Regions from separate parts of the Arthrobacter sp. NPDC093139 genome, predicted to be linked through region 1. Evidence: predicted binding sites of a transcription regulator. Region 1 holds the regulator's gene; each other region holds the start of a gene.
The links. The regulator Rex, encoded in region 1, represses fermentation and respiration genes when NADH is low (regulators of the CRP and FNR family bind a similar motif). The targets are predictions, from matches to a motif close to CTTGTGAANNNNTTCACAAG.
Positions count from the first base shown of each region.

Region 2: ACIP90_RS00120 (glyceraldehyde-3-phosphate dehydrogenase) is a predicted target of Rex. The motif match lies at 2,212-2,231, and genes of this name have one in related genera.
Region 3: araB (ribulokinase) is a predicted target of Rex. The motif match lies at 6,205-6,224, and genes of this name have one in related genera.

Region 1 is NZ_JBIVOO010000005.1:241,981-249,600, reverse strand. Features, by position in the region: gene ACIP90_RS10835 (SulP family inorganic anion transporter) at 1-318, opposite strand, end outside; gene ACIP90_RS10830 (3-deoxy-7-phosphoheptulonate synthase) at 970-2,133, shown strand; gene ACIP90_RS10825 (helix-turn-helix domain-containing protein) at 2,238-2,450, shown strand; gene ACIP90_RS10820 (30S ribosomal protein bS22) at 2,677-2,775, shown strand; gene ACIP90_RS10815 (HAD family hydrolase) at 2,946-3,764, opposite strand; gene ACIP90_RS10810 (glutaredoxin family protein) at 3,885-4,139, shown strand; gene ACIP90_RS10805 (redox-sensing transcriptional repressor Rex) at 4,229-4,924, shown strand; gene ACIP90_RS10800 (hypothetical protein) at 5,022-5,813, opposite strand; gene ACIP90_RS10795 (hypothetical protein) at 5,923-6,489, opposite strand; gene ACIP90_RS10790 (YceI family protein) at 6,667-7,215, opposite strand; gene ACIP90_RS10785 (histidine phosphatase family protein) at 7,421-7,620, shown strand, end outside.
Region 2 is NZ_JBIVOO010000001.1:16,796-24,415, forward strand. Features, by position in the region: gene ACIP90_RS00105 (YaaA family protein) at 7-771, opposite strand; gene ACIP90_RS00110 (alpha/beta hydrolase) at 822-1,679, opposite strand; RNA gene rnpB (RNase P RNA component class A) at 1,766-2,157, shown strand; gene ACIP90_RS00120 (glyceraldehyde-3-phosphate dehydrogenase) at 2,450-3,943, shown strand; gene ACIP90_RS00125 (hypothetical protein) at 4,051-4,272, shown strand; gene ACIP90_RS00130 (HNH endonuclease family protein) at 4,394-5,191, shown strand; gene def (peptide deformylase) at 5,223-5,795, opposite strand; tRNA gene ACIP90_RS00140 (tRNA-His) at 5,940-6,012, opposite strand; gene orn (oligoribonuclease) at 6,150-6,860, opposite strand; gene mptB (polyprenol phosphomannose-dependent alpha 1,6 mannosyltransferase MptB) at 7,017-7,620, shown strand, end outside.
Region 3 is NZ_JBIVOO010000002.1:375,472-383,091, forward strand. Features, by position in the region: gene ACIP90_RS04860 (ABC transporter substrate-binding protein) at 1-840, opposite strand, end outside; gene ACIP90_RS04865 (alpha-L-arabinofuranosidase C-terminal domain-containing protein) at 1,211-3,754, shown strand; gene ACIP90_RS04870 (immunoglobulin-like domain-containing protein) at 3,816-6,056, shown strand; gene araB (ribulokinase) at 6,292-7,620, shown strand, end outside.

The DNA.
Region 1 (7,620 bases):
GCAGGTCGCCGGCCAGCCGAACTGCTCGATCAGGCCGGCAACGATGACGGTCAGGCCTGCGGCGGGGCCGCTGACCTGCAGAGGTGCGCCGCCAAGGGCGCCGGCCACGATGCCGCCGACTGCTGCAGCGATAAGGCCTGCCATGACTGGTGCTCCGGAGGCAGCCGCGATCCCCAGAGAGAGGGGCACCGCCACGAGAAACACGACAAGGGATGCGGGCACGTCCCAGCGAAGCCCGGACGTCAGGGCGGCCGGGAAAGGTATCCGGTTTGCTGTGCCGGGTGGAGAGATTGGATCCGTAGCGGCTGGTGAGGGCATTTTCAGTCCTTGGCTCGTTTGGCGGGTCCTTGCCCACGCTATTGACGCCGCCAGCACGGCTGCAAGGGTGTCGGTCGTGAGAAACAACACCTGCGGGCAGCCGTAAAATCCGCTTAACACAGGCCTTGATTTTCGTCCTTTGGCGGTTCCGGGCCGGTCGTTGGCAAAGGTCCCGGCGGGTTGCCGTAATGCCGAAATCCCAGCCCCACCCCCAAGAATCCGGGGGCACCGTGGCGGGCGCGGGACGTCGGGCTAAGAGTCATGGACCAGCGGGCGAAAGAGATGTGATTTATCAAGTCACATTAGAAATTCTGGGCCGGTCAGGCGGATTCGGTGCAAAAAATTTTCCTAACAGCTCCAGCGTGAGCGCCAACGCGATGCAGTTTTGCCTGCGCGGGAGCATCAAAAACAGACCCAGCCTGTCCGTTTGCGCACGGCTCGAATTTGCGGATCGCAGAACGGCGAGGCTATGGTGTGCCTATGACTAACCGTTGGTATGCGTATTTTTCGTTGGCTCTGGAGGGGCCCGCGTCTAACTGACACGCATCCAACTACCTTCAGAGCCAACAGGGCAGAGATCATTCTCTGCCCTTCGCCATTTCTCCGGCGGGTTCTGATTTGGGCCCGCTCCGCACCCGGAACAGGACCCCCATGAGTACCGCAGCAGCAACCGAAACCCAGCAGACGGCGTCGAACCGCAGCACGACGCACGCCGCCTCGAAGCAGTCCACCTCGAATTTGCGCGTCAGCGGGATCACCGCCCTGCCCACGCCCCAGGAGATGATCGCCGAACTGCCGCTGGACGCCCGGACGGCAGACGTCGTCGAACGCGGCCGGGACGAAGTCCGGGCCGTCATGGACGGTGTGGACGACCGCCTGCTCGTAATCGTCGGGCCGTGCTCCATTCACGATCCCAAGGCCGGCCTCGAATACGCCCGCCGCCTCGTCAGCCAGGCCGAGAAGCACAAGGAAGACCTGCTCATCGTCATGCGGGCATACTTCGAAAAGCCGCGCACCACGGTCGGCTGGAAGGGCCTGATCAACGATCCCCGGCTTGACGGCACGCACGACATCGCCACGGGCCTGCGCGAGGCGCGCCGCTTCCTGCAGCAGGTGACAGCACTCGGACTGCCCGCCGCCACGGAGTTCCTTGAGCCGATCAGCCCCCAGTACATGGCGGACCTCGTCTCCTGGGGCGCCATCGGTGCACGTACCACTGAAAGCCAGATCCACCGCCAGCTCGCCTCCGGGCTCTCCATGCCCATCGGCTTCAAGAACGGGACCGACGGCGACCTTCAGGTCGCGGTTGATGCCTGCAGCGCCGCCGCGGCGGCCCAGGCTTTCCTGGGGATCGACGACGACGGCCGGGCTGCGCTTGTCTCCACCGCCGGCAACCCGGACACACACGTTATTCTGCGCGGCGGCCGGAAGGGCCCCAATTACTCCGCCGCCGACGTTGAAGCTGCGTCATCGAGGCTCGCCGCAAAGAACCTCAACCCGCGGCTCATCGTGGACGCCAGCCATGCCAACAGCGGCAAGAGCCATCACCGCCAGGCTGAGGTTGCCCTTGAAATCGGTGCGCAGCTGGAAGATGCAGGCGCCGCCGCAAACGCCGTGGCCGGGGTCATGCTCGAGAGCTTCCTCGTGGGCGGCGCCCAGAACCTGGACGTGGCCGAGCACGCCGCCGGAAAGGACGAGCTCGTCTACGGCCAGAGCGTCACCGACGCGTGCATGGAGTGGGACGTGACGGCCTCAGTCCTGGAGCAGCTGGCGGCGTCGTCGCGGAAACGCCGGGCTTTCACAATGGCCACGTGAGCATCTAGAGTAACTAGGACACGGTTGTTCGATGGCTCAGCATCGGCGCACCGCAGACAAAAATGGGATGCCGCAATGTTGCTGAGAGCAAAGGAATATGGGAAATGTCCGCAGAGTCGAACTTCTCGAACGCCAAGTTCTTGACCGTGGCCGAAGTGGCTGAGGTCATGCGCGTCTCCAAAATGACCGTGTACCGGCTGGTCCATTCCGGGGAGATGCCGGCCGTTCGGTTCGGCCGCTCGTACCGGGTTCCGGAGACCGCCGTCGAGCAGTACCTTAAGGGTGCTGTTGTGGACGGACAGTCGGACACCGCGTGATTCTTGGCGCTCAACTGACCGTTCGGATTCCCGTGACGGCTGCAGCTTCCTTGGGGGCGGCTGGAGGTCATGGGAAGGCCGGCGGTCAGGAGGCGCCCGGATAAGCGGTACCCTGTTAAGGAACGTTTTACGTCATTGTAAGAATCTGTCAGTTGTTCAGTCTGTTGCTTAGTCCACGGACCTTCTCCATCAGACAGGTACTGCATCTAGTTTGTAAGGAACTTTCGTGGGTTCAGTTATTAAGAAGCGTCGCAAGCGTATGGCCAAGAAGAAGCACCGCAAGTTGCTTCGTAAGACCCGCCACCAGCGCCGCAACAAGAAGTAGAGATACTTTCAGTGCGTGGATGCCCGCCGCCTTTCGAGGTGGCGGGCATTTTCTTTGGTCTCAGGACGCGGATACGGTCTGAGGACGCGGATACGGTCTGAGGACGCGGAAATTTGGGTGTCGCCAGACCGTTTGCGTGTCCTGGGGGCATTAGCGCGTCCGGAAGCGCCTCAAACCCGGGGGCCGCGGAAGCGGGAGTAGCCCCTCCAGAGGCCGTAGACGGCCCCTCCGGCGGTTGCGGCCTTGAGCCCCAGGGTCGCTGCGCGCCGGCCGGAGCGGAAGTCATAGACCGGCCAGTTGTGCTCCCGGGCGTGCTTGCGCAACCGGGCGTCCGGGTTGATGGCGACCGGATGGCCCACTAGGGTCAGCAGCGGGATGTCGTTGTAGGAGTCGCTATACGCCCAGCAGCGCTTGAGGTCGAGGCCTTCCGCGTCGGCGAGGCCCTGGACGGCCACCGCCTTCGCCGAACCGTGCAGGATGTCCCCGACCAGCCGCCCGGTGTACAGCCCCTCGCTGATTTCTCCCACGGTGCCCAGCGCCCCCGTGAGCGCCAGCCGGGTGGAGATGACCGTGGCCACTTCAATCGGCGTGGCAGTCACGAGCCAGACCTGGCGCCCCACGCGCAGGTGCTGCTGGGCCAGGGCTTTGGTACCGGGCCAGATCCGGGAAGCGATCATCTCGTCGTAGACCTCTTCGCCGAGCACCTTGATGTCTTCCACGGTGATGCCGGAGGCCAGGGTCAGGGCGGAGTCCCGCACCGCGTGGACGTCGTCAATGTTTTCGCCACGGAGCACGAACTTGAACTGTTTCCACGCCATGCCCGCCGCCTGGGGGAGGGTAAAGGCTCCCCGCTGATGCATTTTTCGGGCAACGTGAAAAAGACTGGCACCCCTCATCAGCGTGTTATCGACGTCGAAAAACGCGGCCTCGCCTTGTTGCCGCTTTGCAACGGGCTGCCTTGCCACAGCGACATACTTCTCCTCAGGCATGCCTCTGAGTCTAGTCAACGCGGGGAAGCCCATCCTCCGTGGAGCCGAACCCGGGCCACGCGCCGGCGTTCGGCCGACGCCGGCATCGCTCAGCGCCGTGAACGGCGCTACGGTTGAGCCATGGCAAATCCCGACGTCGTTCTCCTCACCAAAGCTGACTGTCACCTGTGCGCTGCCGCGCGCGACGCCGTCGGACGGGTTGCCGCGGGGCTGGGACTTGGGTGGACGGAACAGTCGGTGGACGGCAATGAAGCCCTCCGGGACCGCTATGCCGAAGAAATCCCGGTGGTGCTGGTGGACGGGATCCAGCGCGACTTCTGGAAGATCGACGAGGCAAGGCTCGAGCGCATCCTGCGCCAGGCGATGGCGCGCTAGCCGCGTATCCCGCACAGAGGCACCGGCTTTGTTGACATAAGTGATGGGGATTTAGAGTGGACTCACAACGCGACGCAATGGAGCAATTAGTGACTTCGCTCGATTCACCACCCCAGGCCGTGCCAGGGCACACCGGTGCTGCCGGCAAGCAGATCCCGCCGGCCGCCGTGGCCCGGCTGACCATCTACCTGCGCGCCCTGAACTCCCTCCTCGCCGAAGGAATTGAACGCGTCTCATCCGAGTCCCTGGCTGAGGCCTCGGGGGTCAGCTCCTCCACCCTCCGCAAGGACCTTTCCCATGTGGGATCGTATGGCACGCGCGGTGTGGGCTACGAGGTCCAGTACCTCAGCCGCCACATTGCCGCCACGCTCGGACTTACGCACGACTGGAAGGTTGCCATCGTCGGCGCCGGTAACCTGGGTAAAGCGCTGGCCAGGTACGGCGGGTTCGAATCCCGCGGCTTCGACGTGGTGGCCATTTTCGACGCAGACCAGATGGTGGTTGGCAACGAGGTGGGCTGGCTGCGCGTGAGCGACGTGGCGGACCTTGAAACGGTGCTGGAGCGGACGGGCACGAACATGGTGGTTCTCGCCTTGCCCGCGGCCGTGGCCCAGAGCGTTTGCGACCGCGTGGTGGCCGCGGGGGTACGCAGCATCCTCAGCTTTGCGCCGGTGATGCTGCAGGTTCCCGACGACGTGAACCTCCGCAAGGTGGACATGGCCACCGAACTGCAGATTCTGGCCTATCACGCGCAACGGGCGCAGACACCGGGGCAACCGCACTAACCTCCGGCTCCGGAAAGCGCGAACGTACGCTTGTGGCCCCTGACTCCGCGGGGAGTGAGAGGCCACAAGCTAGGTGAACAACAGGCAGTTGGCGTGGTTAACGGCCGTAGGGACCCGCGTACGGGTTGGCGAAGGGCTGCTGCTTCTGGAAGTACGGTGAAGCCGCAGGCATGTAGAGCATTACGATCGCGGCGATCCCAAGGACGACCACCACCGTGTTGATGCCCAGCGGCGCAATGGAGAAGATTGACAGCGCCGCAAAAACCGTGCCCAGGATGCGGGCCCAGTTCTTACCCTTGCGCACGTTGAAAGCGACCAAGGCGTAGAGGCCGGCGCCGATCAGGGTCGCGACCACCATCGTGCCGATGATGATGGGCTTAATGTCTTCGAAGGGGATGTTCTGGCCGCTGCCCCGAAGTTGGTCTTCGAACGTCTGACGCATGATGGGGTCGTCGAGGGTGGGAATGCTCACCATCAGGGACAGGATCGAGAGGACGCCCGCGGCAATAATCATCCAGAACGCTCTGTCCACGAGCTTCGGAACGCCGGCCGGACCCCGGCCCCCGGGCTGCTGCGAAGGGTACTGCCCGTAGGGGGACTGGCCATATGGTGACGGGCCCTGAGGCGGCTGGCCGTACGGCTGTTGCCCGTACTGTGGCTGTCCATATTGCGGCGGGTTCTGGCCGTACTGCGGCTGCTGGGGAGCGTTTTGGCCATACTGCGGCGCCGGCGGGACATTCTGACCATACTGGGGGGCATTTTGGCCGTATTGCGGAGCGTTCTGGCCGTACTGCGGCTGCCCGTTGCTGTCCCGTCCAGGCTCATCGGAATCATGGCGGCCGGAATCCGGATCGTTAGGGTTGCGAGGCGGGACTGGAGGAGTGCTCATGAGCGTTCCTTTGCGTTGTGACGTAGGGACCGGCCGCCGGGTTCAGACGCATTGCCCTGCCCCCAGCATGGCTTAACTCCACCGTACCCCTCACCGGGCGCGTCGAGGCTCATCCCCGAGGGGTATTCGCGGCAAACCAAGCCTGCGAATTGGGAACCCACATCAGCACGGTTGCGGCCAGGGCTGCCAGGAAGCCCAGCCCGTTGCCGCCGCGGCCGTCAGTGCAGGCGAGGCTTATGACAGCGAGAAGCAGTGAGGCGCCGGCAACAGCCGTCAGTGCGAGCCGTCCCCACTCCCGGCCTTCCTTCATGTTCATGGCCAGGACAATCTGCGCCGCGGACAGCGCCGCGCCACAGACCGCGAGCAGCAGCACGAGGATCGCGATGCCAGGCGAAAACGCAAAGAGAACCAGCGCGCCGAACAGCACGATCACTCCGCCGAGCAGCCCGAGCAGCCCACTGAGCACCCAGATCCAGTACGAGATCTTCAGCTCCGTAGGCAGCCCGATCACGCTGAACAGCCCGGCGAATCCGCCTGGCGGCATGGCCTCATAGAAACTGCGGGGGCGGTCCGCCGGCAGGTGGAACGGGAGGCGTCCTCCACGCCGCTGTTGTGGACGGTCACCGGAAGGGGGTTCGCTGCCTGGTTCCTGCGATGGATCGTTGGGGTTGCTCATGGCTCTCACTTATAGAAGGGCGGTGTGGCCAATTATAGAAAGCGCCCGGGTCCGGACGGCCACGGTCGGCAGTAGCTGCCGGCGACACAAAAACCCCGCTTCGTGGAGCCGGCTTGAGCCGGACCATGGGCGGGGCGTTTGCGGTGCACGGCCCGTCATGCGGGCCCTGGTGTGCGGTTACGCGGCAGGGGCGATGAAGGCCAGTTCGAGGTTGATGGCAACCTTGTCGCTGACCAGCACGCCGCCGGCTTCCAAGACAGCGTTCCAGGTCAGGCCGAAGTCCTTGCGGCTGATGGTGGTTTCAGCGGAAACGCCGGCGCGGGTGTTGCCGAACGGGTCCACGGCCACGCCGTTGAGCTCGGTCTCGAGGGCCACCGGACGGGTGACGCCCTTGATGGTGAGGTCGCCTTGGAGCTCGTAGCTGTCGCCCTTGGCCACGAGGCCGTTGGAAACGAAGGAGATCTCCGGGAACTTCTCGACGTCGAAGAAGTCTTCACCGCGGACGTGGCCGTCGCGGTTCACGTCGCCCGAGTCGAAGCTGGCGGTCTGGATGGTGGCGCTGACCTTGGAGTCGGCCACGTTCTCGGCGAGGTCCAGGGTTGCGGTGGCTTCCTTGAACTGGCCGCGGACCTTGCTGATGCCCGCGTGGCGGACGGTGAATCCGATTTCACTGTGCGAGGTGTCGAGGGTCCAGGTGCCGGTGGTGACGTTAGCGGGAAGTGCCATGATGGTTCTCCTTGGTTCGGTGGTGCGTCGGATGAATCGTGGGGTTGAAGCTTCATTGGTTGAAGTATCAACTAACTGCTGCACCCAGTATAAACATGCAAATGCATCTTTTATTCCAGCCCTCGGGAACATTTCGTAATTTTCTTGAGTTCTACTAGATGTAGAAGATTTCAGATCGCCCGGCATCTTTGAGAAACTGGTAGACATGCCCCAAGCCACTGTTCATTTGCTCCGCCACGGCGAAGTCCACAATCCTGCGGGCGTCCTGTACGGCAGACTGCCGGAATTCCACCTTTCCGAGCTTGGCCAGCAGATGGCGCAGACGCTGGCGGAACACTTCCGCGACCGCGCCGCCCAAGGCGCAAAGATCGTCTACCTCGTGGCCTCCCCGCTGACCCGCGCCCA
Region 2 (7,620 bases), on a different contig from region 1:
CGTTAGCTAGCCGGGAAGGATGATGTTCAGGGCGTGGGCCTTCCGCGCTGTCCCCGGGACGAGTTCGGCATTCCACTTTTCAGTGGCGGCCTTGTGCAGCTGGGCCGGCGTCCCGGGGGCCTTCCCCGCCCGGGTCAGCAGATGCCGCGCCAGCTCACCCCGGGTGTGCTTCGCGAAGTGGCTGACCACCTTGCGGACGCCGTTCACCTCCGTGAAGACATTCACCGTCACCGTTGACGCCGGCGGGGGAGCCCACGCCGCGGCATAGGTGCTGGAACGGCAGTCCACCAGCAGCTGCCCGGCCGTGGCGGAGGCGAGTGCGTCCGTGAGCTGCGGCTTCCAGAACGACGCAAGGCGTCCGACGTCGGGCAGTGCCGTCGACATCGACAGTCGATAGGCGGGCACGGAGTCGGCGAAACGGATGGCTCCCCACAGCGCCGAAATCACGAGCACCGCGTCGTCCGCCCGCCGCTTTTGCGCCGCCGTCATCGACTTGTAGCCCAGCGCGTCGTACAGGACGCCTGAATACACCTGGTGGGCCGGTGCCGCCGGTTCCGCGTGCAGCCGGGTGTTGCGTTCGACGTCGGACGCCAGCGACGCTCCGACGCCCAGCAGTGCCAAGGCATCCTCGTGCGCGCTCACCGTCCCCAGTGCATCGAGCACCTTGGCCCGGCAGGGGTTCAGTTCAGGGAAACTCAGGGACGTCCAGTCCATGGCGTCGCCGCGGACGGCAGGGGTCTTACCTTCGGACGGGGGAAGCAGGATCAGCACCGTACGATCTTACCGGTGCCCGCCGGCCCTGTTCCTCGGCGGCTGCGCGCTCAGCGGAGGTGCCTGCCCAGGAACGACACCACGTCAGGCAGGATGGCCCGCCAGTAGTCCGCATCGTGACCTCCCGTCCGGAAGCCGCCCTCCACTACTCCGGGGAGGCCGCTGGCATACTTCTTGACCCAGGGGAACAATTCATCCTCGGTTCCGCAGTCGACCCGCTTGGGTATCGCTGCCAGCCTGGGCCGCAGCGAGAACACGTTATGGGCCGCAAAATCGGACGGGCTGTCGAAGGCGCCTTCGATTCGCTCGTCATAGCGGTCCCAGACTGCCGGGCTCATGGCTGCCACGGCCCGGATGCCGGGCAGGCGGGCCTGCGAGGCGAGAAGCAGGACGCCGAATCCGCCCATGGACAGACCGAACAGGCCGATCCGGCCGAGGTCGTAGCCCTGCGAGCCCAGGAAGGGAACAAACTCATCCGCCAGCATTGACTGGCTGTCGCTGCCGTCGGCCCTGGGATGCCACCAGGTGTCGCCGCCGTCCACCGACGCAATGGCGAACGGTGCCCCGCCGATAAAGAGGTGGCGTCTCAGGACTTCGTGGGCTTTGAGCACATCGAAGATCCCCTCGTTGTCGCCGCCCAGGCCGTGGAGGAACAGCGCCAGCGGGAAGTCCGTCCCGCTCCTGCCGGGAAGCACCGGCGTGGCAATGGACCAGTGGGTTGTTGCCGCAGGCCGGAACCTCGAAACAAAGGAACCGCCGCGCATGGCCACCGAGGGAGGCCCCACCGGTGGGTTGGGCAACGGGGAGGGCGGCGGATGGCTGGCGGTGCACCCGCTGGCCGCGTAGGCGCCAACGCCCAGCCCTGCCAGCTGAAGCAGGCGGCGGCGGGTCACTTCGGACGCGTCCATGATCCGATCATAGGCTCGGCGCGCATGTGTGGCAGTGGCCCTGTGTGGCGGGGCCTGCCCGCACTGACCGTAGAATGGACTGCGGATGGGTTGACCAGGCGGCCGCGCGTCACGCAAGTGGCTCGAGGAACGTCCGGGCTCCGCAGAGCAGGGTGGTGGGTAACGCCCACTCGGGGTAACCCGCAGGCCAGTGCCACAGAAAACAGACCGCCTGCCTCGCGCCGATTTGAAAGCGGCACGATGCAGGTAAGGGTGAAACGGTGGTGTAAGAGACCACCAGCTTCCCGGGTGACCGGGAAGGCTAGGTAAACCCCACCCGGAGCAAGGCCAGACAGGGCACGTTTGAGGGCTGCTCGCCCGAGTGCCCGGGTAGGCCGCTGGAGGGCGTCGGCAACGGCGTTCGTAGATGGATGGCCGCTACTCCCGCCCCGGCAACGGCGCGGGAACACAGAACCCGGCGTATCGGTCAGCCCATCCACTTATTCTGCGGCCGTTCCTGCCGCGCACCGGGCGTGCCTGACCGCGCCGGCCCGGTGTGAGAGATTTCACGTGCCCCCCGGTCATCCGCGGCGCGTGGCCAGCCCTAGAATAGACCTTGAACGTAGAAGTTCTACCGCCGGATCTGCGTTCGCAACCGGCGGTTTTTCTTTGCAACGTCAAAGGCATCCGGGGCGGACCGAAACCCTGCCGGTGCCAGCGCCCCTGGATACTTCGGGTGGCCGACTTCCGGTTACGAGGACGTAGCCGGTCGAACCAAGGAAGGTAGTTCTGTGAGCCAGACGTCAGATTCTTGTCTCGATACGTGGATGGGCCGCGAGGCACTCGCCGAGGCCATGATCCCTGTGATCGGCCGGCTGTACCGGGAAAATAACGTGGTCACCTCGATCCACGGCCGCAGCCTGATCAACAAGTCCACCATGAACATCCTCAAGGCGCACCGCTTCGCACGCCGGATGAGCAAGGACGAGCTGCTCCTGGAGGAAACGGCACCCCTGCTCGATACGCTCGCAAAGCTGGACCTGGGTGCCGCCGCGATCGACATCGCGCGCCTGAACCAGAAGTTCAAGTCCGACGGCGGAGACGCCACCTTGGAAGAATTCCTCCGCGCCGAGCTGGCCGAGATCGTTGGCAAGCGCGGCGCCGATGACCGCACCAGCACCGACGTCGTCCTTTATGGGTTTGGCCGGATCGGCCGCCTTGTCGCCCGGCTCCTCATCGAAAAGGCCGGCGGCGGCCACGGCCTGCGCCTGCGCGCCATCGTCGTGCGGCGCGGTTCCCACAACGACCTTTCCAAGCGTGCGAGCCTCTTGCGCCGCGACTCGGTCCACGGTTCCTTCGAAGGCACCATCAAGGTGGACGAGGAAGCGAACACCATCACGGCCAACGGCGTCCAGGTCCAGGTCATCTACTCGGACAACCCCGCCACGATTGACTACACGGCGTACGGCATCACCAATGCCCTGGTCGTGGACAACACGGGCCGCTGGCGCGACAGCGAAGGCCTGTCCCAGCACCTGCTGAGCAAGGGTGTGGGGCGCGTGCTGCTGACGGCTCCGGGCAAGGGTGAGCTGAAGAACATCGTTCACGGCATCAACCACGGCACCATCCTGGATTCGGACAAGATCGTCACGGCGGCATCGTGCACCACTAATGCCATCACGCCGGTACTGAAGGCGATCAACGACAAGTACGGCGTCATCCACGGCCACGTGGAGACCGTTCACTCGTTCACGAACGACCAGAACCTGATCGACAACTTCCACAAGGGCGACCGCCGTGGCCGCTCGGCCGCGCTGAACATGGTGATCACCGAAACCGGTGCGGCCAAGGCCGTGGCCAAGGCGCTCCCGGAACTGCAGGGCAAGCTCACCGGCAGCTCCATCCGCGTCCCCACGCCGGATGTCTCCCTGGCGATCCTGAACCTGACCCTGGAACAGGGCACCACCAAGGACGAGGTCAACGATTACCTGCGGGAAATGTCGCTGCACTCGGTCCTGCGCAAGCAGATCGACTACATCGACTCCCCGGAGGTCGTCTCCACGGACTTCGTCGGCTCCCGCCGCACCGGGATCGTGGACGGTCTGGCCACTGTTTCCACCGACAAGAACCTGGTTCTCTACGTCTGGTACGACAACGAGTTCGGCTACAGCTGCCAGGTTGTCCGGGTCATGGAGGAAATGGCAGGCGTGAACCCTCCCTCGTTCCCCGCCAAGGACTCCGTCAAGGACGCAGCCCCCGTCCTGGCCGCAGCGGGATCCGTCTAGCCCCGGCCCTCGGGTGAGCCCGCGGCCCAAAGCCGCGGGCGCCCCTCTTTCCCAACTTCCCGGCTGGTTCTCTGGAATCAGCCGGGAAAGGGGACCACACTGTTCTCATGGAACACGACTCGACCCTCCAGCGTGACACATCACATGACACAACACTGGAACACGCACTTGATGTAGCGCGTGCAAACCAGAAAGAGGCGCAGCGCCTCCTGGACCAAGCCGCCGCCGCACGTGCCGCCGGCGAGGTCGGCGAAGAGCGGGTGGCACAGTTGCAGCGCCTGCTCGACCTGGCCAACGAGGATCTCCGCCGGGTGATGAGGGAGCAGTAGTCCCTCAACCCGTCCTCCCCAGGGCACCGGTCCTCAACAGTGTGGACATCTGCCCGGAGGCACTGGAGCTGCCCTAGTCTCGTGGTGTGTGCACAAGCCACGCCCCGAAGGGCGCCACGCGATGACCCTCAGCTGGTCCGCGTATAGGCGTGCCCGCCGGCGCTCCCGCCAGGCATGGGCCGTGCTTGCCTTTCTCGCGGTCCTGGTTGCGGCAGGCATAGCGTGGTTTTTCACGGCCGGGCAGTTCCTGGCCGTTGAACCGGCAGTGTCCGGCCCCAACGAGGTCCCCGTCTTCGACGCCACCTGGATGAAGCCGGTGGTGCCGCCCCGGCCTGTGCCGGAAGGCACGGCGATATCGGCACTGGACTCGTTGCCCGTTAAGGGCAGGGCACCCAAAAACGACTATGACCGGTCGGCCTTCGGCCAGGCTTGGTTCGACGCCGACCGCAACGGCTGTGACACCCGTAACGACATCCTCCGCCGCGACCTCAGCGACGTTGCCTACTCCACGGGCTCGCGGTGCAAAGTCTCGTCAGGCACCTTCCACGAACCGTATGCAGGCCGGGTAACCACGTTCACCCGCGGTGCCGACTCCAGCAAGGCCGTTCAGATTGACCATGTCGTGGCACTCGGGGATGCCTGGCAAAAGGGAGCCGCGGAGCTCACCCCGAAGCAGCGACAGAATCTCGCCAATGATCCGCTTAATCTGATTGCGGCAGACGGTCCCGCGAACCAGGAGAAGAGCGCGTCGGACGCAGCGAGCTGGCTTCCCGGGAACAAAGCGCTCCGCTGCCACTACGTCGCACGGCAGATCTCCGTGAAGGCAGCCTATGGGCTTTGGGTGACCCAGGCCGAAAGGGATGCCATGGGCCGTGTTCTGAGTTCCTGTCCCGGGCAACGCACCATCGTGGCGCGCTAGGGCGGCACAGAGCCGGTGTCAGTGCCAGGCCTCAGTGCCCGAACGGGTCCGGATCCACGCCGGGCATCCACGTCAGACCCGGAATGCCCCAGCCGCTTTTCTTGGCCTGCTTCATTGCTTTGCGCGCATAGCGGTCGATGAGGCGGTTGACGTAGAGCTTTCCGTCGAGATGGTCATACTCATGCTGGATCACCCGGGCGAACCATCCCGTGGCCTCGAACTCAACGGGCTGGCCATAGCCGTCGAAGCCCTTGACCCGCGCCCACTCCGCCCGCTTGAGGGGATACTGGCAGCCCGGAAAGGAGAGGCAGCCCTCCACTTCCTCGTCCGGATCAGGCAGGGCACCGGACACCTTTGACAGCGTGAGGACCGGGTTGACCAGCACGCCGCTCGGCGGGACGCCGTCCTCGTTGTCGTATTTGTAGACGAAGATCCGCTTGCCCACGCCGATCTGGGGAGCGGCCAGGCCGGCGCCGTTCGCCTTGTCGTTCGTTTCAAACATGTCGGCAATCAGCTCGCGGAGCCCGTCATCGAAGACCTCAACTTCGGCAGCCCGGCGGTGCAGGACGGGTTCACCCCAGATGGTGATCGGCAGAACGGTCATGTCGGATGATTCCTCTGGTGCTTCGAGTGGCAAGTGCCGCGGAGGCCGGAGAGTGCCGCTACGGCGAAAACGAACAAAGGCTGCACCGGATAACCGGTGCAGCCTTTGTGATGGGACCGCATTCTTAATGCCATCCTTCGTGAGGGTGAGCGACGGGGGTTGAACCCGCGACCTCCTGGACCACAACCAGGCGCTCTGCCAACTGAGCTACGCCCACCATGTGCCTCCGCGGCCTTCCGGTTTCACCGGCTGGCTTGAAAGGCAACGTCAAATAGTTTACCTGCTGTTCGGGGATGCTTTTGCCACTTTTGGCTGTTTCGGCAAAATTTCCCTCAAACGTGGCGCAGATTACTTTCAGGGCTCGCGCACTGTGGGTCCGGCGTCGGCCTGTGCGGACAGAGTTTCGCCGGGCAGTCCCTGCCGCTCGGAGTGTTCCTGAATCAGCCGCTCAACGGCGGAGGGCTCGGCGGAAATCCGCTTCGAGATCTGCAGTGAGGTGGCGCTGTCCGGACCCGGCGCAGGCACGAAGACCGCCTCCCGGTAGTAACGGAGCTCGTCGATGGAGTCCTTGATGTCTCCGAGCGCGCGGTGTCCGCCCAGCTTGGCGGGGGCCTGGAAGTATGCCCGGGCGAACCAGCGCCGGGCCAGTTCCTTGATGGTGCTCACGTCGATGATCCGGTAGTGCAGGTGCTCCACCACAGTGGGCATGTCGCGGGCGAGGAAGACCCGGTCCGTCCCTACCGAGTTGCCGGCGAGCGGCGCCTTGCGCGGATCCGGAACCCACTTGCGGATGTAGTCCATGACTGCTTCCTCGGCCTCGGCCAGGGTCTTCCCGGCCGGGAGTTCCTTCAGCAGCCCGGACCGGGTGTGCATGTCGCGGACGAAGTCGTTCATCTGGGCGAGGGCAGACTCGTCGGGCTTGATGACCACGTCCACGCCGTCCCCGAGGATGTTGAGCTCGGAATCGGTCACCAGCGCGGCGACTTCGATCAGGGCGTCGTTGACAGTGTCGAGACCGGTCATTTCGCAGTCGATCCAGACGATGCGTTCGTTAGATATAGGCACCCGATCAGCCTACCGTTTCGTGGTCGAGGAGCTGTCCGGTGCTAAGATTTCGGGGTACGTGGCGCCGCTGTGACCAGCCGCCGCGGCCCCTTTCTGGCCGGGCATTTCCGGCAGGAGACACTGGAGCACGCCCACAAAAGATTGGACAGTCCTGACATGACGTCGCCTGTGCCCGAGACGGAGGAAGAGGTCACCGGCGCTTCCACGGACTTGGCTCCGGCGGAGGTGGACAACCCGTGGTCGCCCATCCTTTCCGGATTCGTCGGTTCGGTTTTCCTTGTGATCGGTTCGCTCGGCGTGGGCTGGCTCGCACCGGCGTCGGAGCTGCGCCGGATGCCGCTGTTCATCTGGATGCGCACAGAAGCAGTCGGGGTAGCTCTTTCCATCGTGCTGATCGCGATCGGCGGCATGCTGCTGGTGCGGGCATGGCTCAGGCTGGGGCAGCGTGTCAGGGTCTGGGGGCCCGCGGCCCGCAAGGCAACGCTCCAGGCCGTGGCGGCGTGGGGACTGCCCATGATGTTCACGGTTCCGCTGTTCAGCCGTGACGTCTACGCCTACATTGGGCAGGGCCGGCTCATGGTTGAGGGCTTCAACCCCTACGAGAACGGCATTTCCGCGCTGTCGAATTACTTCCAGCTCGGCGCGGACAAGATGTGGACCGAGGCGCCCGTGCCGTACGGGCAGTTGTTTCTTTGGATCGAGCAGTTCGTTGTCTGGTCCACCAATGTCCACCCCGAGGCGTGCATCATGCTCTTCCGCC
Region 3 (7,620 bases), on a different contig from region 1:
TGGGCTGCATTCGACGATGTAGTTGATCTTTCCGTTGCTCAGGGCAGTCATGCCGTCCTTCACCGCATCGATGGTGATGATCTTGATGTCCTTGCCGGGAACTTTGCCGGCGGCCTCGATGGCCTCGATGGCACCCAGCCCTTCGTCGTCATTGTGCGCGAAGACGACGTCGATATCCGGGTTGTTCTTGAGGAAGGCCTCCATGACCTGCTTGCCGCCGCTGCGGGTGAAGTCACCACTCTGGGAGGCGATGATCTTCAGCTTCGGGTTGGCCTTGATGGCCTCCTCGAACCCTTCCTTCCTGTCATTCGCAGGTGCCGATCCGGTGGTGCCCTGGATTTCGACGATGTTCACGGTGTCGGTGGCAGACTTGGATTCATCGACAAGCCAGGCGCCCGCCTTTTTGCCCTCTTCAACAAAATCGGACCCCAGGAACGTCTTATAGAGGGTCTTGTCCGTGGAATCCACTGCCCGGTCAGTGAGGATGACGGGAATCTTCGCGGTCTTGGCTTCCTTCAGGACGGTGTCCCAGCCTGACTCCACCACCGGCGAGAAGGCGATAACGTCCACTTTCTGCTGGATGTAGGAACGGATCGCTTTGATTTGGTTCTCTTGCTTTTGCTGGGCATCTGAGAACTTCAAGTCAATGCCGGCCTTCTTGGCGGACTCCTGTACAGACTTGGTGTTGGCGGTGCGCCAGCCGCTTTCGGCGCCCACCTGCGCGAAGCCCATGGTGATCTTGTCAGTGCCCGCGTTGCCGGCAGCACTGCCGGATCCGCCGCAGGCCGTCAGAGTGAGCATCGAAGCGGCGGCTACCGCAATTAGGGATTTCTTAAACACAACATCCTCCCGGAGGCGTAGTTACATGCAGGCGGGAGACTCGGAACACCGCCATTGCTGCAAGTGAGCTGAAGCGCTCTGCGATCATTGTGAACGCTAACAAACAAGGCCGTCAAGTGGTTCCCGTCACAATTTGTTGGCAGGGGAATTTGCCCTTCCGGCTCAGCCAATGCCCTTTACAAGTCTGCAAACATGTTCAATACTCGTTCCCGACGCGCCTCATTGTTAGCGTTAACAGGATCTTTGTCACCCATTCATTCGGCGGCTACGCCAGAGGACGGTACTGCGCACAGCAGCCGTCGGCGGCCGCACCGCAGAGCTGCGCCCGGGGGGCCGTCAGTCTGCTGATCGGAGAAAGGCCACGTCTTCCATGCCATCAAAATCACCACGTCCCGCACAGCGGGCCTGCACCATGGTGCTTGCCGGATCACTGGCAGCAGCGGTGCTGTCCCTGGGTCCGGCGCTGGGTGCCTCGGCGGAGCCCGCCACGAACCGGACAATCAGCATCAATGCCGCCGGGACGGGGCCTTCGATCGACCGCACCATGTACGGGGCCTTCTACGAGGACATCAACCAAGGCGCCGACGGCGGCATCTATGCGGAACTTGTCCAGAACAGGTCCTTTGAATTCAACTCAGGGGACAACAGGACCTACACTCCCATGACCGCCTGGGACGTGCTGCGGCGGGGCGGTGACGGAACAGCCGCCGTTGTCAACGACAACAACCGCTTGAATGAAAACAACCGGAACTACCTGCAGATCGACGCCACCGCCGCCGGCGCGGGAACCGGCGCAGGCGTAGGAGTCCGCAACAGCGGCTGGAACGCCGGGCAGAAGCTCGAGGCGCACAAGAAGTACAACTACTCAGTCTGGGCGCGTACGTCCAATCCCACCGGAACGAGCCTTGCTGTCACACTGGAGACGCCCGAAGGCGGGCGCCTCGACATCGCCACCATCAAGATCAAGGGCGACCGCTGGGCGAAATACCAGGTGACGCTCTCGCCCAAGTCCTCGACGGGAGCGGGCCGGCTTGTGACAGTTGTCCAGGGAACCGGCACGGTTCGGCTCGATATGGTCTCCCTCTTCCCGCAGGACACCTGGAACGGCAGGGAAAACGGCCTCCGCAAGGACCTCGCCGAGAAGATCGCCGACCTGAAGCCCGGATTCCTCCGTTTCCCCGGCGGCTGCATCGTCAACACCGGAAGCTACGACACGTATTCGGCCCCCAATTACACCCGCGCCCGCACGTACCAGTGGAAGGACACCATCGGTCCCGTGGAGCAGCGCCCGGCGAACCGGAACTTTTGGGGCTACAACCAGACCTACGGCCTGGGATACATGGAGTACTTCCAGTGGGCCGAGGACATGGGAGCCATCCCTGTACCCGTGGTTCCGGTTGGCGTGACTGGCTGCGGAGACAACAAGCAGGCCCCGGATCAGGCAACCCTTGACCGCTACATCCAGGACACCCTGGACCTGATCGAGTTCGCCAACGGTGACGCCAGCACCGAGTGGGGCGCCAAGCGCATCGCCTACGGGCATCCGGAGCCCTACAACCTGGACCGCATCGGCTTGGGCAACGAGGAGTACAAGCCGGAGTTCAAGCAGTACTTCACCCAGTTCTACAATGCTGTCCGCACGGCCCACCCTGAGATCAAGATCATCGGAAACACCGGTCCGTTCAGCCAGGGTCCGGAATTCGATGACCTCTCCAAATTCAATGCGGACACGGGTGTGGACTTCGTCGACGAGCACTACTACAACGACCCGTCCTGGTTCCTGAATAACAACCACCGCTACGACTCCTACGACCGGAACAGTTACAAGGTCTTTCTCGGGGAATACGCATCCCGTGGGAACAAGCCAGACAACGCCTTGGCAGAGGCCTCATACATGACCGGCCTCGAGCGGAACGCGGACGTGGTCAAGATGGCGTCCTACGCGCCGCTCATTGCGAACGAGGCGAACACGCAGTGGAGCCCGGACATGATGTTCTTCAATGGAACGTCCGTCAGGACCACGCCCAACTATGAGGTCCAGAAGCTGTTCATGAACAACGTCGGCACCCAGGTGGTGCCGAGCACGCAGGACAACCCGGCCTCCACCGTCGTGCCGATCGCAGGAAAAATCGGACTATCCACCTGGGCCACCTCGGCGCGTTACGACGACGTCAAGGTCACCGGGGCGGACGGCGCCACCCTGTTCAGCGACGACTTCTCGGGAACGGCGGCGGCCTGGACCGGCAACGGCACCGGGTCTTGGTCGATCCAGGACGGCGGGTATGTCCAGTCCAGCACCACAGCGCAGAACACGATGGTGACCGCCGGAGACGCCGACTGGAGCAACTACACGCTCAGCACCAAGGCGACAAAACTGGCGGGCTCGGAAGGGTTCCTCGTCTCCTTCGGAGTGAAGGACACCGGCAACTACTTCTGGTGGAACCTCGGCGGCTGGAACAACTCGAAGTCGGTAGTGGAGAAGGCCGTCAACGGCGGCAAGACGAACGTCATCGAAAAGAACACCGTGATCGAGACCGGGCGTGAATATGACATCCGCATTGAAGTCTCCGGGCGCATCGCCAAGCTCTACCTGGACAACGTCCTGTGGGGCACTGTGGACGACACCCAGGCTGACCCCGTCTACTCCGTGGTTACCAAGGACGCGGAATCGGGCGACACGATCGTGAAGGTGGTCAACACCTCGGCCCAACGGACCCCGGTGGACATCAAGGTGGCGGGTGCAACCAACATCAGCACCACGGCCGCGGTCACCACCCTGACCCAGAGCGCTGACGGGCAAAACCTGGCCCCGGCGTCGAGCACCTTCAACGGAGCTCGGGCGGCGTTCACCTATGAGTTCGAGCCCAAGTCGGTGACCTTCATCCGGCTCGCCGATGCGGGGGCCCGCAAGTAGGCAGCACACCTGACTTAGCATCCCGCCGCGGCCCTTTGGCCGCCCTAACGAAAGTTGCTCTATGCTCACCACACCCTCAAAGGCCCGCACCGGCCCGGCACTGATCACCGCTGCTGTCCTGGCGCTCGGCGGGCTTGCCGCCGGGGCGCCGGCCCAGGCCGCCGTCGACGACGGCCTCGTCCTCAAATACAACCTCACGGAATCCGCCGGTTCCGTCGCAGAAGACAGTTCCGGCAACGGCCGGAACGGAGTGATCAACGGTGATGCCGCGTTGCTGGGAACCGAAGGCCTGCAACTCGGCGGTACCAACGCCCACGTCCGCCTCCCCAACGACGTCATGCGCGGGCTGGACGCCATCACCGTCTCAACCGACGTAAAAATCGCGCCAGACCAAGGCGCCCCCTACTTCATTTGGGGAATGGGCAACACAACCAACGGCACCGGCAACGGCTACCTCTTCACCACCGGCAACTCGTACCGGACCTCTATCGCCAGCGGCAACTGGTCTACCGAGCAGACCGCCAGCGCCGGACGGGACCTGGCGCGCGGCGCCTGGAAAACGATCACCTACACCCTCAGCGGCGGTACGGCCGTCCTCTACGAGGACGGCACGGAGGTCGCCCGCAAGAGCGGCGTCACCATCACCCCCGGGAGCATCGGAGGAGGAACGACGACGGCGAACTACCTTGGGCGGTCTGTCTACGCCGGTGACAAGTACCTGAAAGGACAGGTCCGGGACTTCCGCATCTACAATCGGGCACTCTCTGCGGCCGAAGTGCGGGAGGTCGGCTACGTCTCTCCGGAAGAGCGGGTGGCCCTCGATCTGAAGGAACTGTCACTCGGCGACACCAGTGCCGTCAGCGCCGACCTGAAATTGCCTCTCACAGGTCCCAACGGATCGGTTTACGCGTGGTCGTCTTCCAACGAAGCCGTCGTTTCGTCCAAAGGTGTGGTGACACGCCCCGCCCACGGAACCGGAAACGCCGACGTGACGCTGACGGCCACCGCCACCTCAGGTGGGGCCTCAGCTTCCAAGACGTTCACTGTTACGGTCCTCGAAGACATCAGTGACGACCGGAAAGTCAGTGAGGCCTCGGCCGCGCTGAACGTGTGGGACGCCGAAGGAATCCGCGGCAACATAACCCTGCCGGCCACTGGACTTCACGGAACCACGGTGGACTGGAAGTCGAGCAACGGCTCCGTCATCACCGACACCGGCGAGGTTTCGCGGCCGGCCCACGGCAGCGAACCGGTGAAGCTTAACCTGCACGCAACCGTCACCCTTGGAAAGGCCAAGGCCAGGACGAGGTTCTTCGTGACTGTTCTGCCGCTGCCCAAGACAGAAGCCAAGGAAGGGTACGCCTTCGCCTACTTCACCGGCAACGACCTCGCCGGAGAGAACATTTTCATGGCCGCCAGCCGCGGCAACGACGCGCTCAAGTGGGATGAGCTGAACGGGGGGAAGCCCGTCCTCAACTCCAAGCTGGGCACCAAAGGCCTGCGCGACCCCTTCATCATCAGATCCCCGGAAGGCGACAAGTTCTACATGATCGCCACCGACCTCTCCATCGGCAGCGGAACCTCGTGGGATTCCTCCCAGCGCCAAGGCAGTCAGTACATCGAGGTCTGGGAGTCAACGGACCTTGTGAACTGGTCCGAGCAACGCCACGTCAAGGTCTCCCCGGACACGGCCGGGAACACCTGGGCGCCGGAAGCCCACTACGACGGGAAAATCGGCGCCTACGTGGTCTATTGGGCCTCCAAGATCTATGCCGACAGCGACCCTAACCACGCGGGCGGCACCCACAACAAGATGATGTACTCCACCACCCGCGACTTCCGGACCTTCAGTGAGGCGAAAGTCTGGAACGACCCGGGTGACTCCGTCATCGACTCCACTGTCATCAAGGAAGGGGACACCTACTACCGCTTCACGAAGGACGAAGCCCGCGTTTCCGGGTGCCTCGACATCATGCAGGAGAAGTCCACGGACCTGCTGGCCGTTGATCTGCCTGCTGCAAACCCACGCGCCTGGTCCCTGATGGCCAACTGCATCGGCAGGAACGCCGGGACCGGGGGCGTCGAGGGGCCCACCGTCTTCAAGTCCAACACCGAAGAGAAGTATTACCTCTTCGTGGACGAGTTTGGCGGCCGGGGCTATATCCCGCTGGAGAGCACCAGCCTGGAGAACCCCAACTGGAAGCTCTCGAGCAATTATGAGCTTCCGCGCGCGCCGCGCCACGGCACCGTCCTGCCCGTTACCAAAACGGAGCTGGAGCGTCTCCGCCGCCAGCTGGGCTAGCGCGCCGCGGCACTACTGGCACCTGGAAGGACGGGGGCTCTGCCAACCCTGGCGGAGCCCCCGTCTCGTTGCCGTGATGCGATGGCGGCGATCGGGCCTGGCCCGGCAAGGCCGTCCAATATTGGGCGTCAGCAATGCTTGACGCAGAGATATGTTAGCGTTCACAATCGAAGAGAATCTTTTACATTTCGACACCGGGCATAGGGGCCAGTACCTCCCGGATGGAGGTTTCAGCATGCAAGCCAGTGGGGACGCCGGGTTCAAGACCGGCAATGACAATTACGTCATCGGAGTGGATTACGGCACCCTGTCGGGCCGGGCCGTCGTGGTGCGGGTCCGGGACGGCAAGGAGCTCGGCAGCGGCGTGTTTGATTACCCGCACGCGGTGGTCACCGAGGCGCTTCCTGCGGATGTGGCGGACGCAGCGGATGGGAGGACCGCCCGGCTCCCCGGTGATTGGGCGCTTCAGGTGCCGAACGACTACCGGGACGTGCTCCGGAATGCGGTGCCGGCGGCGATCGCCAATGCGGGCATTGACCCGTCCGCGGTGGTTGGGATTGCGACGGACTTCACCGCGTGCACGATGGTGCCGGTGAAGGCCGACGGCACGCCCCTGAACGAAGTTCAGGGATTCGCCAATCGGCCCCATGCATACGTCAAGCTTTGGCGCCATCATGCGGCCCAAGGGCAGGCGGACCGCATCAATGCCCTCGCCGCCGAACGGGGTGAGACGTGGCTGCCGCGGTACGGCGGCCTGATCTCCTCCGAGTGGGAGTTTGCCAAGGGGCTCCAGCTGCTGGAGGAGGATCCCGAGGCCTACGCGGAGATGGACCACTGGGTGGAAGCTGCCGACTGGATTGTCTGGCAGCTCTGCGGCAGCTACGTCCGCAACGCCTGCACCGCCGGATACAAGGGCATCTACCAGGACGGCCGGTATCCGTCCGAGGACTTCCTGGCCGCCCTGAATCCGAAATTCAGCAACTTTGTTAGCGCTAAACTTGACTGCACCATCGGCCGCCTGGGCGACGCCGCAGGGTACCTGACGGCCGAGGCCGCAGAGTGGACCGGACTGCCTGAGGGCATCGCCGTCGCCGTCGGCAACGTGGATGCCCACGTCACCGCACCCGCGGCCAAAGCCGTTGAGCCCGGCCAGCTGGTGGCCATCATGGGCACCTCCACCTGCCATGTGATGAACGGGGATGTGCTGCGGGAGGTGCCCGGCATGTGCGGTGTGGTGGACGGCGGCATAGTCGACGGGCTCTGGGGCTATGAGGCCGGCCAGTCCGGCGTGGGCGACATCTTCGGCTGGTTCACGAAGTATGGGGTTCCGCCCGAATACCACGCGGCTGCCGCAGCTGCAGGACTCGGCATCCACGAATACCTGACCGAACTCGCCGCAGCCCAGGCGATCGGCGGCCACGGCCTGATCGCCCTGGACTGGCACTCAGGCAACCGCTCGGTCCTGGTGGACCATGAGCTCTCCGGAGTGGTGGTGGGCCAGACCCTGGCCACGCGCCCCGAGGACATCTACCGGGCGCTGCTGGAGGCCACGGCCTTTGGCACC